Regions from separate parts of the Brachybacterium sp. AOP29-B2-41 genome, predicted to be linked through region 1. Evidence: riboswitches for the same ligand, from Rfam matches in the RefSeq annotation. Region 1 holds a riboswitch; the other holds the start of a gene.
What was found. A riboswitch is a leader RNA that binds a small molecule or an ion and turns the genes downstream of it on or off. The one in region 1 is predicted to bind thiamine pyrophosphate.
Positions count from the first base shown of each region.

Region 2: another riboswitch for thiamine pyrophosphate. It lies ahead of ACT3T9_RS11640 (YkoF family thiamine/hydroxymethylpyrimidine-binding protein); the one in region 1 lies ahead of ACT3T9_RS07190 (ECF transporter S component).

Region 1 is NZ_JBQSXR010000005.1:197,855-205,541, forward strand. It holds gene ACT3T9_RS07175 (hypothetical protein) at 1-25, shown strand, start outside; gene ACT3T9_RS07180 (M13 family metallopeptidase) at 100-2,124, shown strand; gene ACT3T9_RS07185 (hypothetical protein) at 2,121-2,687, shown strand; TPP riboswitch at 2,778-2,883, shown strand; gene ACT3T9_RS07190 (ECF transporter S component) at 2,929-3,576, shown strand; gene ACT3T9_RS07195 (ATP-binding cassette domain-containing protein) at 3,573-5,651, shown strand; gene ACT3T9_RS07200 (hypothetical protein) at 5,745-6,062, opposite strand; gene ACT3T9_RS07205 (ankyrin repeat domain-containing protein) at 6,244-6,672, shown strand; gene ACT3T9_RS07210 (GNAT family N-acetyltransferase) at 6,747-7,274, opposite strand; gene ACT3T9_RS07215 (alpha/beta fold hydrolase) at 7,285-7,687, opposite strand, start outside.
Region 2 is NZ_JBQSXR010000011.1:28,592-36,278, reverse strand. It holds gene ACT3T9_RS11670 (response regulator) at 1-272, opposite strand, end outside; gene ACT3T9_RS11665 (sensor histidine kinase) at 250-1,521, opposite strand; gene ACT3T9_RS11660 (ABC transporter permease) at 1,508-2,386, opposite strand; gene ACT3T9_RS11655 (ABC transporter ATP-binding protein) at 2,383-3,270, opposite strand; gene ACT3T9_RS11650 (MBL fold metallo-hydrolase) at 3,436-4,161, shown strand; gene ACT3T9_RS11645 (protein-L-isoaspartate O-methyltransferase family protein) at 4,169-4,735, shown strand; TPP riboswitch at 4,711-4,819, shown strand; gene ACT3T9_RS11640 (YkoF family thiamine/hydroxymethylpyrimidine-binding protein) at 4,857-5,546, shown strand; gene ACT3T9_RS11635 (ECF transporter S component) at 5,543-6,238, shown strand; gene ACT3T9_RS11630 (ATP-binding cassette domain-containing protein) at 6,228-7,687, shown strand, end outside.

The DNA of each region.
Region 1 (7,687 bases):
CGCGCTCGGGATGGGTGCTTTCTGAGCTCCTGCTCCCTGAGCATCTTTCCCCGCACTTCGCATTTCACTCGTACCCCTCACCCCTCGCAGGAGCCGATGATGACCACTGCCCCCACCTCCACGACCCGCCTCTCGGGCCTCTCCCTGGACCAGGTCGACGAGTCCGTCCGCATCCAGGACGACCTGTTCGGTCACGTGAACGGGCGGTGGCTGCGCGAGCACGAGATGCCGGTGGACCGCTCGAGCGACGGCGCCTTCCATGCCCTCCGGGATCTTTCCGAGGAGCGGGTGCGGGAGATCATCGAGGAGGCGGCGACGGATGCGACCGACGCGCCGAGCGGCGAGGTCCCGACCACCGACCATGGCCGTGTGGGCGCCCTGTACCGGATGTTCATGGACACCGACGCGATCGAGAAGGCCGGCTTCGGGGTGCTCGACGAGCTGCTCGACACGATCACCTCCACCACCGACCTCGAGGCCGTCACCCGCACCATGGCCGCGCCCGACTCAGGGGCCTCGGCGCTGCTGTCCTACGTCTGGACCGACGACCGGGACTCCACGAACTACCAGGTCAAGATCCATCAGGGCGGGCTGGGCCTGCCTGATGAGTCCTACTACCGCGAGGACAGCTACGCCGAGATCCGCGAGGCGTACGAGGGCCACCTCGCCCGCCTCTGCGATCTCGCCGGACTGCCCGGCAGGGATGGGCTGGTCGCCGGCGGCGCCGAGGACCTCGCCCGCGCCGTGATGGATTTCGAGACTCGCCTGGCCGGCTGCCACGTGGACGTGGTCCGTCTGCGCGATCGGGAGAAGTCCTACAACCCGATGGATTCCGCCGCGCGCCGCGAGCTCGCCCCCGCCTTCCCCTGGGAGGCCTACATCGAGGGCACCGGCGCTCCGGCGCGGGCGTTCGAGGTGGTCTCCGTGAGCCAGCCCGAGTACGTCTCCGCCGCGGCGGAGCTGCTGGCGGGAGAGGACCTCGCGGTGCTGCGCACCTGGCTCGCCCTCCACGCCGTCTCCTCCTACGCGCCCTACGGGCCGGCCGCGCTCGTCGAGGAGAACTTCGCCTTCTCCGGCCGCGTGCTCTCCGGTGCTGAGGAGCTGCGGGAGCGCTGGAAGCGCGGCGTCGCCTTCGTCGAAGGTGCCGCCGGTTTCGCCGTCGGCCGCGAGTACGTCGCCCGCCACTTCCCCACCTCCCACAAGGAGCGGATGACCGAGCTGGTCGAGGCGCTGATGGACGCCTACCGCGACTCCATCGAGCAGCTGCCGTGGATGACTCCGGCGACCCGCGAGAAGGCGCTCGCCAAGCTCGAGAAGTTCACGCCGAAGATCGGCTATCCCGAGGTGTGGCGCGACTACGACGGTTTCGAGATCGTCCCCGGCGACCTGGTGGCCACCGCCCGCGCCTCCCGCCGCTTCGAGGCGGCCATCGAGTACGCGAAGGTGGGCGGCCCGATCGACGAGACCGAATGGCACATGACTCCGCAGACGGTCAACGCCTACTACAACCCCGGCCGGAACGAGATCGTCTTCCCTGCCGCGATCCTGCAGCCGCCGTTCTTCGATGCGGAGGCGGACGACGCGGTGAACTTCGGCGGGATCGGCGCGGTGATCGGGCATGAGGTGGGCCACGGCTTCGATGACCAGGGCTCCAAGTACGACGGCGACGGCAACCTGATCTCCTGGTGGACTCCCGAGGACCGCGAGGCCTTCGACACCCGTGCCGCACAGCTCATCGCCCAGTACTCCGAGCTCTCCCCCCGTGATCTCGACGAGTCCCATCGCGTCAACGGCGCGCTGACGATAGGCGAGAACATCGGCGACCTGGGCGGTCTCTCGATCGCTGTGAAGGCCTACCTGGCAAGTCACGACGCCGCTGACATCGACGTCGAGCTCGACGGATTCACCGGGCTGCAGCGCGTGTTCTGGTCCTGGGCCACCGTGTGGCGCGGGAAGAACCGTGACCAGGAGGCGATCCGTCGGCTGGCTGTGGACCCCCATGCGCCGATGGAGTTCCGCTGCAACACGGTGGTGGGCCATCTCGAGGAGTTCCACGCCGCCTTCGCGGTGACTGAGGGTGACGCCATGTACCGCGCGCCGGAGGAGCGGGTGACGATCTGGTGAGGCCCGAACCTCCGTTCTATGTGGGGCGCACCCGGCCCTCCTGGATCGGCTGGACCAGGATCGGGATCACCCTGCTGTTCGGCGTGATCCTTGTGCTGCTGATGTCCCAGCGCTCCAGCCTGCCGGGAGTTCTCCTGGTGGCGGCGCTGTTCCTCGCCCTGGCGGTGTGGACCTGGATGGGGCAGTGGACGCGCTTCATCGTGGATGAGCACGGCCTCACCGTGAGCCTGGGCGGCTTCCTGCCGCGCAGGCCGTGGCCGCTGTCGGAGTTCCGCACCGTGCAGCTGCGAGAGCTGCCCTCGTCACGCGCCGGGGTGACCCTCGGCGGTTACGGGTGGCGGCGCGGCACCGTGCTCACACCCCACGCCCAGGAGCTCACCCCTGTCGGGAAGCGGAAGGTCTTCACCGTGGACGAGCCGCGCGCCGCCTACCGGGTGATGGCCACCCGGCCCGGCCTGATGGTCGAGATCATCGGCCGCGGCTCCACCCACTTCATCATCTCGCCGGTCGATCCTCAGGCGACGGCCGAGGCCGTCGACCAGGCGATCCGCGCCCGCCTCTGAGCGGGTGCCGCCACGGCGCCGGGGCTGCTGCTCGGTGATGCCCCCGCGGCCCCGGTCAGGGCGCCCGTTGGGGTAGAGTGGCTCCTTGTCATCCACTGACAGGGGAGCACCGAGCGGTGCTGAGAGTGCGCACCAGGCGCAGACCCTCGAACCTGATCCGGCTCACACCGGCGTAGGGAGTCGGGATATCCGTGCGGCACCTTCGGTGCTGGACGCCCCTTCCGTTGAGGAAGGAGAAGTGATGATTCGTTTCCGCACCGTAGATCTGCTGGTCACGGTTCTGATCGGCGCCGCCTTCGGTGTCGCATTCCTGGGGTACGGCCAGCTGTACACCCTGATCGGGCCGCTCACCGCAGCCTTCAAACCCGCCGAGGGACTCCTGGCCGGGATCTGGTTCCTGCCTGCCGTCCTGGCCGCCCTGATCGTGCGCAAGCCCGGCGCTGCGCTGCTGGCCGAGATGATCGCCGCCGTGCTGTCAATGCTGCTGGGCAGCCAGTGGGGCTGGGGCACGGCGATCTCCGGCCTGATGCAGGGCGGCGGGGTGGAGCTCGCGTTCCTCGCCTTCCGCTACCAGCGCTTCACGCTGCCGGTCGCGATGCTGGGCGGGATGCTCTCGGCCCTGCTGGAGTGGGGCTGGGAGAAGTTCGCCTACTACCAGGAGATGAGCTGGACCTACTCCCTCGTGATGCTCGGCTTCTTCCTGCTCTCCGGGGCGCTGCTGTGCGGCGTGCTGGGATGGGCCGCCAGCCGTGCCCTGGCCGCCACCGGGGCTCTGGACTCGATGCCGGCGGGCAGGGAGCGCGCCCAGCGGGTACGAGCCGCATCGCCCTCCGGAGGATCTGCTGGATCACAGGCTGAGCGCATGGCACCGGACGACGCCCGGGCGTGACGGACCTGTCCCTGCGAGGGCTCACCTGGCAGCCGTACACGCGGGCCGAGCCCACCGTCCTCGACCTCGACCTGGAGATCCCCGCCGGGCAGCGCGTGCTGCTGGCCGGGGCCAGCGGCAGCGGGAAATCCACCGTGCTGCGGGCCCTGGCCGGTCTCCTGGACGAGGAGACCGGAGAGCTGACCGGCAGCGCGCCCGGCCCCGCCCGCCCCGGCGAGCGGGGCCTGCTGCTGCAGAACCCTCTGGACGCCCTGGTCGCGGCGACCGTCGGCCGGGAGGCGGCCTTCGGCCCGGAGAATGCCGCCCTGCCACGTGCGGAGATCCAGGCCCGCACCACCGCGGCGCTCGATGCGGCGCTGGTGGATCTCCCCTCCGACCGTGCGCCGCTGGATGCCTCCGGCGGGCAGCAGCAGCGCCTGGCCCTGGCGGGATCGCTCGCGTTGGATCCCTCGGCGCTGCTGCTGGATGAGCCGACGTCGATGCTCGATGAAGCCACCGCCGCTGCGGTGCGCGAGTCGATCCTGGCCACCGCGGCGGGCCGCACCCTGGTGGTCGCCGAGCACCGGCTCGCACCGTGGCTGGACCACGTGGAGCGCCTGATCGTGCTCGGTGAGCAGGCACAGATCGTGGCCGACGGCCCGCCCCACGAGATCGCAGCCGGCATGACCGCCTCCCCCGCCGCACCCACCCGCTCGGCTCCCCGCGCGCAGCACGAGGGCGCCGTGATCGCGGCCCTGCGGGGCATCGATGCCCAGCGGGGCGGCCTGGCCGTGCTCGACGATCTGACCCTCGAGCTGCGCAGCGGAGAGCTGTGCGTGATCACCGGCCCCAGCGGCAGCGGCAAGACCACGCTGCTGCGCACGCTGCTCGGTCTGACCGCCCCGTCCGCTGGGAGCGTGGAGCGGCCCGCGCCCGAGCACGTCGCCTTCGTGCCCCAGAACCCCGAGCACTCCTTCGTCGCCGGCAGCGTGCGCGAGGAGGTGCTCGCCTCCCCCTGGGCACGCGACGAGCAGCTCGCCGATCAGCTCCTGGAGCGAGCGGGCCTGAGCGACCTCGCCCAGGCCAACCCCCACACCCTCTCCGGCGGGGAGCAGAGACGCCTCGCGATCATCGCCGCCCTCGCCCAGAAGCCTCGCCTGCTGGTGCTGGACGAACCCACCGTGGGACTGGACGCGGCGCGCCATGCGGCGGTGCTCGAGCTGCTGGCCGCCGCGCGAGCCGAGGGCTGCGCTGTGGTGGCGGCCACCCACGACCTAGAGCTGATCGCGCAGGGAGACGTCGAGCACCGCCTGAGCGGGCCGGATGCTGAGGACGGCGGATCTGGCAGCAAGAGCCCCGATCGCACCATCGGCCCGGTCCCCCGCGCTCGCACGATTCCCGCCGACGCACTGAATCCGCTGGTGCTGAGCCTCATCGGGATCCTCGCCGCGATCGGCTCCTTCGCGGTGCAGTCCTGGCAGGGCGGGCTCCTGGCCCTGCTCCCGATCGTGCTGCTGGCGCCACTTGCGGTGCGGTCCGTGCGCGGGGGTCTGCTGCGGCTGACTCCGATCCTGCTCTCGGCCGCAGGCCTGGCCTGGACCTCCGCTCTGCTGGGCGACGCCCCCTCCCTCTCCGCCGAGGCCTGGCTGCTCGGCGCCAAGGAGGCCGCACGCATCACCGTGTTCGTCGCGCCCGGGGTGCTGGCGCTCGGGAGCGTGGACCCCACGGCGCTGGGCGACGCCCTCGGAGGCAGGCTGCGGATGCCCGCCCGCATGATCGCCGCTTCGGTCGCAGGGCTCGTCCGCGCCGGCCATCTGGGCCGGCAGTGGGAGATCATCACCCATGCCCGGGTGCTGCGCGGGATCGGCACCCGCACCTCCCCGAGAATGCTGGCCGGAGCCACCCTGGCCCTGCTGGTCGATGCCCTGCGCGGCGCCCAGCAGCAGGCCCTCGCCATGGACTCACGAGGCTTCGCGACCGCGACCACCCGCACCTGGGCGCTGCCGAGCCCGCTGCGGCGCGCGGACCTGCTGGGCGTCACGATCGCGCTCGGGCTCGCCGTATGGCCGCTGCTCGCGGAGATGCTGGTGGGGTGAGCGCTGCGCGAGCCTGTGCCTCTGAGCTGCCGAGAAGACCGACGGACGACCAGGACACATCCGGCCCGTGACACATCGACCTGCAGGCCTGAGCTATCGAATACGCCTCGTGCGAGCGAACCACAGATACGTCACCACGGGCGTCACGATCCAAGGGATCACGCCGCCGAAAGCGAACAGGATGTAGATGACAGCAAAGGGGATCCATTGCGGGTCGGCGAAGAATTCGGGCAGGTGGCGTCCCAGCGGAAGCAGCAGTGCCACCAGCATCGCGAGCAGAGCTCCGAGGACGAACACCAGCGGCCGTCGTGCGCGCCGATCCGCCCAGGCCAGCAGCAGCGCCCAGGAGAGCGCGGCCAGCACGCCGGCTGCTCCTGCCTCGCCGACTATGGCGACCCCGGCAGCAAGCACCGCCGCCACCCCGATCAGCCACGTACTGACTCGCCTCCGGGGTCTCACCCCGTAGCGCTCCGCCAGAGCCGGCGTGAGGGGTCGCAGCGCCCCTGTCCCCGCCGCACGCTCACTCGATTCTGCCTCCATGAGCGGATGGTAGCCCGCGGCGTCCTCTGGCGGCCCGCAGTACTCTCGTGCAATGACGGATAACGACTCTGCCACCGATGACGCCGTGATCGAGCTGGCCCACTCCCTGCTCGATGCTGCCCGCAACGGCGACTCCGTGACCCTGCTCTCGCTCATCGACCAGGGCGCCCCGGTGGATCTCCGCGATGGCGCCGGAAACTCTCCGCTGATGCTCGCTGCCTATCACGGCCATGCCGAGCTGGTGCGTGAGCTGGCCGTCCGCGGGGCGGACGTGGACCTGAGCAATGATCGCGGTCAGTCACCGCTTGCGGGCGTCGCCTTCAAGGGCTTCACCGCGGTCGCGGAGGTCCTGCTCGGCGCTGGCGCCGATCCGGGGCTGGGCACCCCGAGCGCCCTGGAGACCGCGAGATATTTCGAGCGCGAGGAGATCGTGGCGCTGATCGAGTCACGGGGGGAAGGCCGAGCCGCGGGAGAAGACTGAGTCGCGGGAGAAGATTGAGTCGCGCGGGAAGTAGGCAGGGACGGGACGCTTGCCCGAACGCCGCGCCCGACGCCTCAGCCGCGATCCGGCCGCAGCACCATCGCCACATGCTCGATCCCAGCCTCCATGAACAGCCCGCCGAGGGACTCGAAGCCCATCGCGGCGTACCACTGCTCGAGGTAGGCCTGGGCGTCGATGTGCACCTCGGCCCTCGGCGCGACCTCCCGAGCATGCGCGAGCGCCCCGGCCATCAGCTGACGGCCGTAACCACCGCGTCGGTAATCGGCGCGCACTGCCACCCGGCCGATCCGCACCGTGCCGCCGGGCTCCCTGAGCACCCGCAGGTGCGCCACCGGTTCACCCGGAGCTCCCAACACCTCTGCGGCAACCTCTGCGGCCGGGGCACGCGGGATCGCACGCTCGAGCCACATGAGCGTCGTGGTGGGGTCGAGCTCCCGACCATCCAGATCAGCATCCGTCGCGTGCTGCTCGAGGGTGAAGACGTCCTGGCGGAGCTTGACGAGCAGATACAGCGTGCAGGGGTCGATATCGGCGAGCGCGGCGTGGCGCAGCACGGCACCTGAGGGGTCGGGAACTGGCATGGCAGAAAGGTTACTGCGGCGGCACCTGCTGTGCGTCGACCATCCGGGTGACGGCGGTGCGCCAGTGCTCCACCATCAGCGGTCCGCCGTGGCCCTCGTCCTCGACGATGATCAATTCGCTGCCGGGCCAGGCGCGGTGGAGCTCCCAAGCGGTCAGGGCAGGGCCGGACACATCGCGGCGCCCGTGGATCAGCACCCCGGGAATGCCCGCCAGCCGAGCCATCCCGCCGAGGAGGCCGCTGCCGGGCTCGCCGCCCCATGGCACGGCCCAGTCGGCGACGAACCCGTCGTGCGCCCAGTAGTGAGCGACCAGACGGGCGAAGCCGCGCTCGTACTCGGTCATCGGCTCGTGACCGGCCCCGGCATGCGCGGTGGAGGGTCCTCCCCCGCCGATCCCGATGTGCGCGTCCTCC
Region 2 (7,687 bases), on a different contig from region 1:
AGCACGGGGACCGGAGACGCGGAGCTGCTGAGCAGGCGCGTGGCCTCGACCCCGTCGGTGCCGGGCATCCGCAGGTCCATGAGCACCACGTCGGGGCCCCGGCCGTCGCGCTGGAGGCGCTCGACGGCGTCGACCGCCTCCTGGCCGGTGCCGGCCTCGGCCACCACCTCGTGCCCGGCGGACTCGAGCACGGCCCGCACCCCGGAGCGGAAGATCGGGTGGTCATCGGCCAGGACCACGCGCAGGGATTCACTCGGCATCGGGCTCGGCATCGGGCACCTCCGGGGTGGTCGCGGTGACGGGCAGGACGGCCCACAGCGTGGTGCCCGCGCCGCGGGAGGAGACCAGGTGCAGCACCCCGCCCTCGGCTTCTAGCCGGGAGCGCGTCCCCACCAGGCCGTAGCCCGCGGTGGGCAGGTCCACATCGAAGCCGGCGCCGTCGTCGGAGACCTCGAGCAGCGCGTCCCCCTCCTCGCGGGTCAGGCGGATCCGCACGGAGCCCGCGCCGGCATGCCGCTCGATGTTGCGCAGCGCCTCCTGGAGGGTGCGCAGCAGCACCACCTCGGTGCGGGTCGCGACCGAGGACCAGCCGGAGGAGTCCACCGTGGTGCGTACGCCGGTGCGCTGCTCGAGGTCCGCGGCCAGACGGTCCAGGGCCGCACCGAGGTCGAGGGGCGCCTGGGTGCGGGCGATCAGCGCGCGGGACTCGGCGAGGCCCTCCCGGGAGATCTCCTCGATCTGGGCCAGCAGCGGCACGGGAGTGCTGTCGGTCCCGCCCACCCCGCCAGCCCCGTCGGAGCCGCTGGTGTGCCGGGCGGCCTGGGAGAGCATCGTGATCGAGGTGAAGGACTGGGCGAGGGTGTCGTGGATCTCGGCGGCGAGCCGGCCCGCCTCCTCGTCGACCCCGCGCTGATGCTCGAGGACGAGCAGCGCGGAGCGGGTCCGCTCCAGGCTCCGCACGGAGTCGGCGAGCTCCTCGGCCAGCTCCCGGCGTTCGTGGGAGAGGGTCTCGATCTGCCAGATCCAGGTCGCCATCAGCACGGAGAACAGGGCGCTGCCCAGCCCGGTCGCGAGCGCCACCGCCACCCCGGCCGAGCCGCTCTCGAGCCCCCGCGGCAACAGCACCAGGACGACCCCGCCCGCGAGCAGCAGCGTCGCGGCCAGCCCCGCGCGGTAGGTGGAATGCAGCACCCACATCAGCATGAACGCGGCGAAGAGGTGCAGGCCCACGTTCGAGACCCCCAACAGGGCCACGGCGATCCCGCCGAGCACGATCGTGCCCACCACGCCGGCACCGGGCAGGCTGCGCAGCACTACCGCCCAGTGCGTGGCGGCGTAGGCGGCGAGCCAGAACGAGACCAGCAGGGCCGTGAGCGGCCCGGGGGAGATCACCAGTCCCAGCAGCGCGGTCCCGGCGACGATCAGGTGGAGGGGCCAGTTGGTGGCCCAGCTCCGCGGCACGCCGTCCAGGGTGCAGAGGTTCCCGCCGGCGATCAGCGTGCGACGCTCAGCCTGCGTCACGAGGACTCCACCGGAACGTGGTCCTCGCCAGCACCAGCATGACGATCAGCCATGAGCTCAACACTAGTGCCGCGAGCACCGGGATCGACAGGTCGTCCAGGCCGAAGGGGGCGATCTCGATCTGCTCCCCGAACTCCTCCGGGAGCAGCGAGAGGCGCAGACCGCGCGCGATCCATGCCTGGGGGAAGACGTAACCCAGGTCCTGCAGCCAGGTGGGCAGCTCCGACATCGGGATGTAGCTGCCGGAGAAGAAGCTGAGCACCACCGTGATGGGGGCGGAGGCGGCGATCGCGGCCCGGCCCGAGGGCAGCGCCGAGGCGAAGGCGACCCCGGCGGCGGTGGTCGCGGCCGTGCCCAGCAGCAGCACCCAGGCGAAGGTGAACATCTGGTGGGGCATCGGCACGTCGAAGGCGAATCGCGCGACGACCAGCAGCAGGGCTGTTTGCAGGGTGGTGTTGAGGGCCACGAGAACCACCTTGGAGATCAGGTAGGCGCTGCGAGGCATGGGGCTCACCACGAGGCGCCGCAGGGTGCGGTCATCGCGCTCGGTCGCGATGATCTCCGCGGTGGACTGGAAGCCCGAGGTCATCACCGCCGCGGCGATCATCCCGGCGAGGTAGTAGGTGGAGGCCGCGACCTCGGTGCCGTCCTGCAGCGTCCAGGCCTGGTCGAAGATCGTCGCGAAGATCGCGAACAGCACGATCGGGAAGGCGAAGCCGAAGATCACCTGGAGCGGCTCGCGGTAGAACTGCAGCAGCTCGACGCGGGTGCGCACGCCGACGGCGCGCAGCAGGGAGGGGGCGCGGCGGGAGGCGGCCGACGTCGGGGCGGCAGGATGCAGGGTGGGAGCGGTGGTGGCGCTCATCGGGGTCCCTCCGAGACGAGGCCGAGGTAGATCTCCTCGAGGGACGGGCGGCGCACCTCGAGATCGGGCAGGGAGGGATGGGCGGCCAGCAGCTCGCGCAGCAGCGGATCGGGGTCCTCGACCACGCGCGCCTGCGGCCCGTCGGGGCCGGTCCAGGTGACCGTGGAGCTGGTGCCGTGGGCCCGACGGATCTCGGCGACGGTGCCCTCGGCAACGATCCGCCCGGCACGCAGCACGGCGGCGCGGTCGGCCAGGAACTCGACCTCATCGAGGTAGTGGCTGGTCAGGACGATGGTGGTGCCGAGCCTGCGCAGCTCCCGGATCAGCTCCCAGAACTCGCGCCGCGCGGCCGGGTCGAAGCCGGTGGTGGGCTCGTCGAGGAACAGCAGCTCCGGCCGGGAGACGATCCCGGTGGCCACGTCGAGGCGTCGGCGCTGCCCGCCGGAGAGGCTCGCGATGCGAGCGCCGGCCTTCTCCGCGAGGCCGGTCGCCTCGAGCAGCTCGGGGACGTCCCACGGGTCCTCGCAGTAGGCCGCGTACTGGGAGACCATCTCCCGCACCGTGAGCGAGGCGCGCTCGCTGCCGCTCTGGGCGACGATCCCCACCCGGTTGCGGTCCCGGCTGCCGAGCGCCGTCGGGTCCAGGCCCAGCAGGTCGATCGTGCCGGACTCGCGGTGTCGCAGCCCCGTGCACATCTCGAGGGTGGTGGTCTTACCGGCGCCGTTGGGGCCGAGCAGCCCGAAGATCGTGCCCCGGGTGACACGGAATGACACATCGTCGACGACGCGGCGGCCGCTGTAGGACTTCACGAGGTGGGAGACGGCGAGGGCGGGCGGAGGGTCTGCGGCGGGTGCCGGGGTCGGGGCGGTCCGTGTGCTGGTCATGGCTCGAGTCTGGGAGCGCGGCGATGCAGTCGGTACCACCGAGTAGCCACGATCGCCTCCACCGATCGGTGGAGGCGAGCACGCGCCGGGGGGCCGCCCCCTGTGCAGACGGTGCCGGCGGCGATAGGTTCGAGGGACCGTCGCACCCATTCCCAGGAGGAACCGATGAAGATCCGCCACCTCGTCCACTCGTGCTTGCTGGTGGAGACCGGCGGGCGTCGACTGCTGATCGATCCCGGCGGCTTCAGCGGCGAGGCCGTGCGCGGCCTCGGCGCCGCGGTGCTGACAGGGATCGACGCCGTGCTCCTGACCCATCAGCACCCCGATCACGTGGACCGCACCCTGCTGGACGAGGTGCTTCGCCTGGCGACCACCGCCGAGGTGATCGCGGAGCCCGAGACCGCGCAGCAGCTGCGGGAGGCGGTCGACGGCGCCGCTGCGGTGCGCCCCGAGCAGCTGCGTCCGCTCGCCGCCGGGGACGCGCACGTGCTTGCCGCGGTCCCGGGCCACGGCTCGTTGCGGATCGAGGCTGTCGGCGGCCGGCACGCGATCATCCACCCGGACATTCCGCGGGTCGGCAATTCGGGTCTCGTGATCTCCGCGGGGGACGGCCCCCGGCTCGGCGTGACCGGAGATTCCCTCGAGCCGCTGCCGGAGTTCCACGGCATCGACGTGCTCGCCTTCGCCGTCGTCGCCCCCTGGTCGAAAGTGTCCGAGACCGTCGACTTCCTCCGCGCCGTCGGCCCGACGCTGGCCCTGCCCGTGCATGAGGCGATTGCGAGCGACGTGGGCCGACCGATCTATCGGCGCCAGGCCACTGCCCTCGCTCCCGAGGGCACGGAGGTGCGTGACTGGCCGGTCGACGGGGTCATCGAGCTCCCCGGGAGCTGAACGCGCCATGAGCGCCGAAAGGAACAGGAACCGGTCCGAGGACCGGCGGGACCCCGCGGACCGAGCAGGGACCGGCGACGGTGCCTCCCGCGCGATGCATGCGGTGCCCCGGGAGCACTTCCTGCCCCCGGAGCTGCGGGACCGTGCCGGCGTGGATTCCCCGCTGCCGATCGGAGTGGGCCAGACCAACTCCCAACCCAGCACGGTGCTGGACATGCTCCGCCTGCTCGATGTGCGTGAGGGGCAGCACGTGCTCGACGTCGGTGCCGGTTCCGGCTGGACCACGGCGCTGCTCGCCCACCTCGTCGGACCCTCCGGGAGCGTGGTGGGTGTGGAGCGGCAGGTGAGCCTGCTGGCACCTGCCCGTGCCGCGCTCGCCGGGACCGTCGGCCGCGAGGACGGCCGCGCGGAGATCCACGAAGCCCTCCCCGGGGTGCTGGGGGCGCCGGCGGACGGACCTTTCGACCGGATCCTGGTCTCCGCCGCCGCCCGGTCCAGCCACTGGTTCGTGGACCGCCGCGCTCCAGGGACGCCGGATCGGGGTACGGTGCTTCCGTGCACGGGAGTCCGGTAGGCCGGGCTGAGAGGGAGTTCTCGAACTCCGACCGTAGAACCTGATCCGGATCATGCCGGCGCAGGAAGCTCCGCCAGGCGATCGTCGCTGCGCGTCCGTGCCCTCGTGAAAGGCACGGATCGTGAGCATCACTCCCGTCGGCACCCCCGCCACCCTCCCGGGCACCGCCCCGGATCCCACCGAGACCCCGCTCGGCTTCGGCGTCGGCGCCAGGGTCACCGCAGCCGTCATGACCGATGACTACGCCCGAGTGCTCGTCGGCATCCTGTCCCGGCTCGACCTCACCGGCCTGGTGCGCGAGACGGGGGACGTCTCCACCTATCTCGGCGGCCACGAAGCCCACCTGCAGCGGTATCTCATCGACCTCGCAGACGACCTCGCCCGCACCGAGCACCACGCCACCCTCTCCGTGACCCTCTCGCGCGGCTGCCCGGGAGAGGTGACCTGCGAGCTTCCCGGTGGCGCCGGCCCGCGCGACGTCGGGATCACCGAGCCCCGTCGCACCGGCCGTTTCGCTTCCGCGGAGTGGGCGCTGTACCCGCTGGCGGACCAGGTCGCCGCCGACGGCACCGCGCCGGACCACATGCGCGACATCTACGCCGCGATCGACCGCGCCCGGGAGCTGGGCACCTTCCGCGGCTCCGAGCATTTCGTCACCCGCCTCGAGGGCGACATCGGCGAGGTGATCGCGACTGCCGTCGCCGGCTGGTTGCAGGTGGGTCGCAGCGTGCAGCACGTCACCAGCCATCTCACCCTCTCCCTGAACAGCCCCTCCCACGAGGTGCGCGAGCTCGGCGAGGAGACGCGATGACCCGCGCACAGACTCCGGCAGAGACCCCCTCCCGGGCTCCCGGCCAGACTCCCTCGCAGGCCTCTGATCTGGCCGCTCGTGCCGCCCGGCGTCCGAGGCTCTCCCTGCGCGAGATCGTGCTGGTGGTGGTGCTCGGTGTCGTGTTCGGCTTCCTGTACTGGGTGTTCGTCCAGGCCTGGAACGGGCTCGCGATCGCGATGGGCCCCGCCGGGGACCTCGCCCAGCACGTCCTGTTCGGCTCCTGGCTATTGGTGGGACCGGTGGCGCTGGCGATCCTGCGCCGCCCTGGCGTGGGCATCCTCGCCGAGATGCTCGCCGCGATCATCGAGGTCGTCTTCCTCGGCAGCCCCGTCGGCCCGATGCTGGTGCTCGCCGCCGCGCTGCAGGGCATCGGCAGCGAGCTGCCCTTCGCCCTGACCCGCTACCGCCGGTTCGGTTGGGGAGTGTTCGCCGCCTCGGGCGCCTTCGGTGCGGGCCTGGTGTTCTTCTGGACCGCCTACCGGATGGGCTGGTACGGCCAGGACCTGCTCGCGCTGCGGCTCGGGATGCAGGTGCTCTCCGGGATCGTGCTCGGCGGTCTGCTCGCCAGGGTGATCGTCCGCGCCCTGGAGCGCACCGGCGTGCTCGCGAACTTCGCGATCGGTGCCGCCGCGCAGGGCGACGACGGCATCCCGGCACGTCGTGTCCGCTGAGGCCGCAGCGGCCGCCGAGGTCACCGCGCCGGGCGAGAGGGAGGCGGCGGCCCCCGGGCAGTCGGGGACGGTGGTCGAGGCACGGGAGCTCGAGGTGGTCCTGCCCTCGGGGGACGGCGTCGGCCCCTGGACCGGGAGCATCCGGGCCGGGGAGCAGGTGCTCCTGCTGGGCCCCAGCGGCTGTGGCAAATCGACGCTGCTGCGCGCGCTCGCCGGCGCGCTCCCCTCCCACCAGCGCGGCCGGGTCACCGGCACCCTGCGGGTGGGCGGCATCGACCCGATCGCCGAGGGGGTCCTGGCCACCGCGGGGACCGTCGGATTCCTCGGTCAGGATCCGACCGACGGGGTGTGCCTCCCGCGGGTCGCCGATGACGTCGCCCTCCCGCTCGAGAGCCGCAGCGTGCCGCCCGCGCAGATCGGGAAGCGCGTGCGCGAAGCTCTCGCAGACGCGGGCATCGAGACGCTCGCCGACCGCCCGGCCGCGACGCTCTCGGGCGGACAGCTGCAGCGTGCGGGCCTCGCCGCGGCGCTCGTCGCCCGGCCGCGCCTGCTGCTGCTGGACGAGCCCACCGCGATGCTCGATGCCGAGGGCGTGCGCGCTGTGCGCGACGGCGTCGAGCGGGCTGCGCGCGAGGGCGGAGTGGCAACGATCCTCGTGGAGCACCGCCTCGACGACTGGGCGGGGGAGTCGGGCCTGGCCGGACTTCCGGCACGGACCATCGCGCTCGACGCCTCCGGGCAGGTGCTCGCCGACGGGCCGACGACTGTGGTGCTCACCCGTCACGGCGCCGCGCTGCGCGAGGCGGGGTGCTGGCTGCCCGGGGAGGTCGAGGAGACGCTGAGCTCCGAGAGGGGGTCCGGGGAGGTGGCTCCGTCCCCAGGCCCGGAGGCCACGCCGGATCCGCTGCTCACCGTGCGGGGCGCCGAGCTCGGCCACGGCGACCGCACCGTGCTGCGCGAGGTCGAGCTCACCGTGAATGCGGGGCGTCTGCTCGCCGTCGTGGGCCGTAACGGCGCCGGGAAGTCCACGCTGCTCGGCGCGCTCTCCCGCCTGGACCTCCCGCAGGCGGGCACCGTCGACGGTGCGGCGGCTGGGCTCGTGTTCCAGCGACCCGAGGCGCAGTTCGTGGCCGACACCGTGCAGGCGGAGCTCGCCGCGTCCGGGGCCGGGCACGAGCAGGTCGAGGAGATGCTCGCCCGGCTGCGCCTGCAGGCGCAGCGGGACGCCAGTCCCTTCAGCCTCTCCGGCGGTCAGCAGCGCCGGCTCTCGATCGGCGCGATGCTGCTGACCCAGCGCCCCGTGCTGCTCGTGGACGAACCCGGCTACGGCCTCGATCGTGTCGCTCAGCAGACCGTCCTCTCGCTGCTGCGGGAGGCGGCCGGGACCGGTCGCGGCGTGGTGATGACCACCCATGACCTGCGCACCGTCCGCGCGGCCGATGCGGTCGC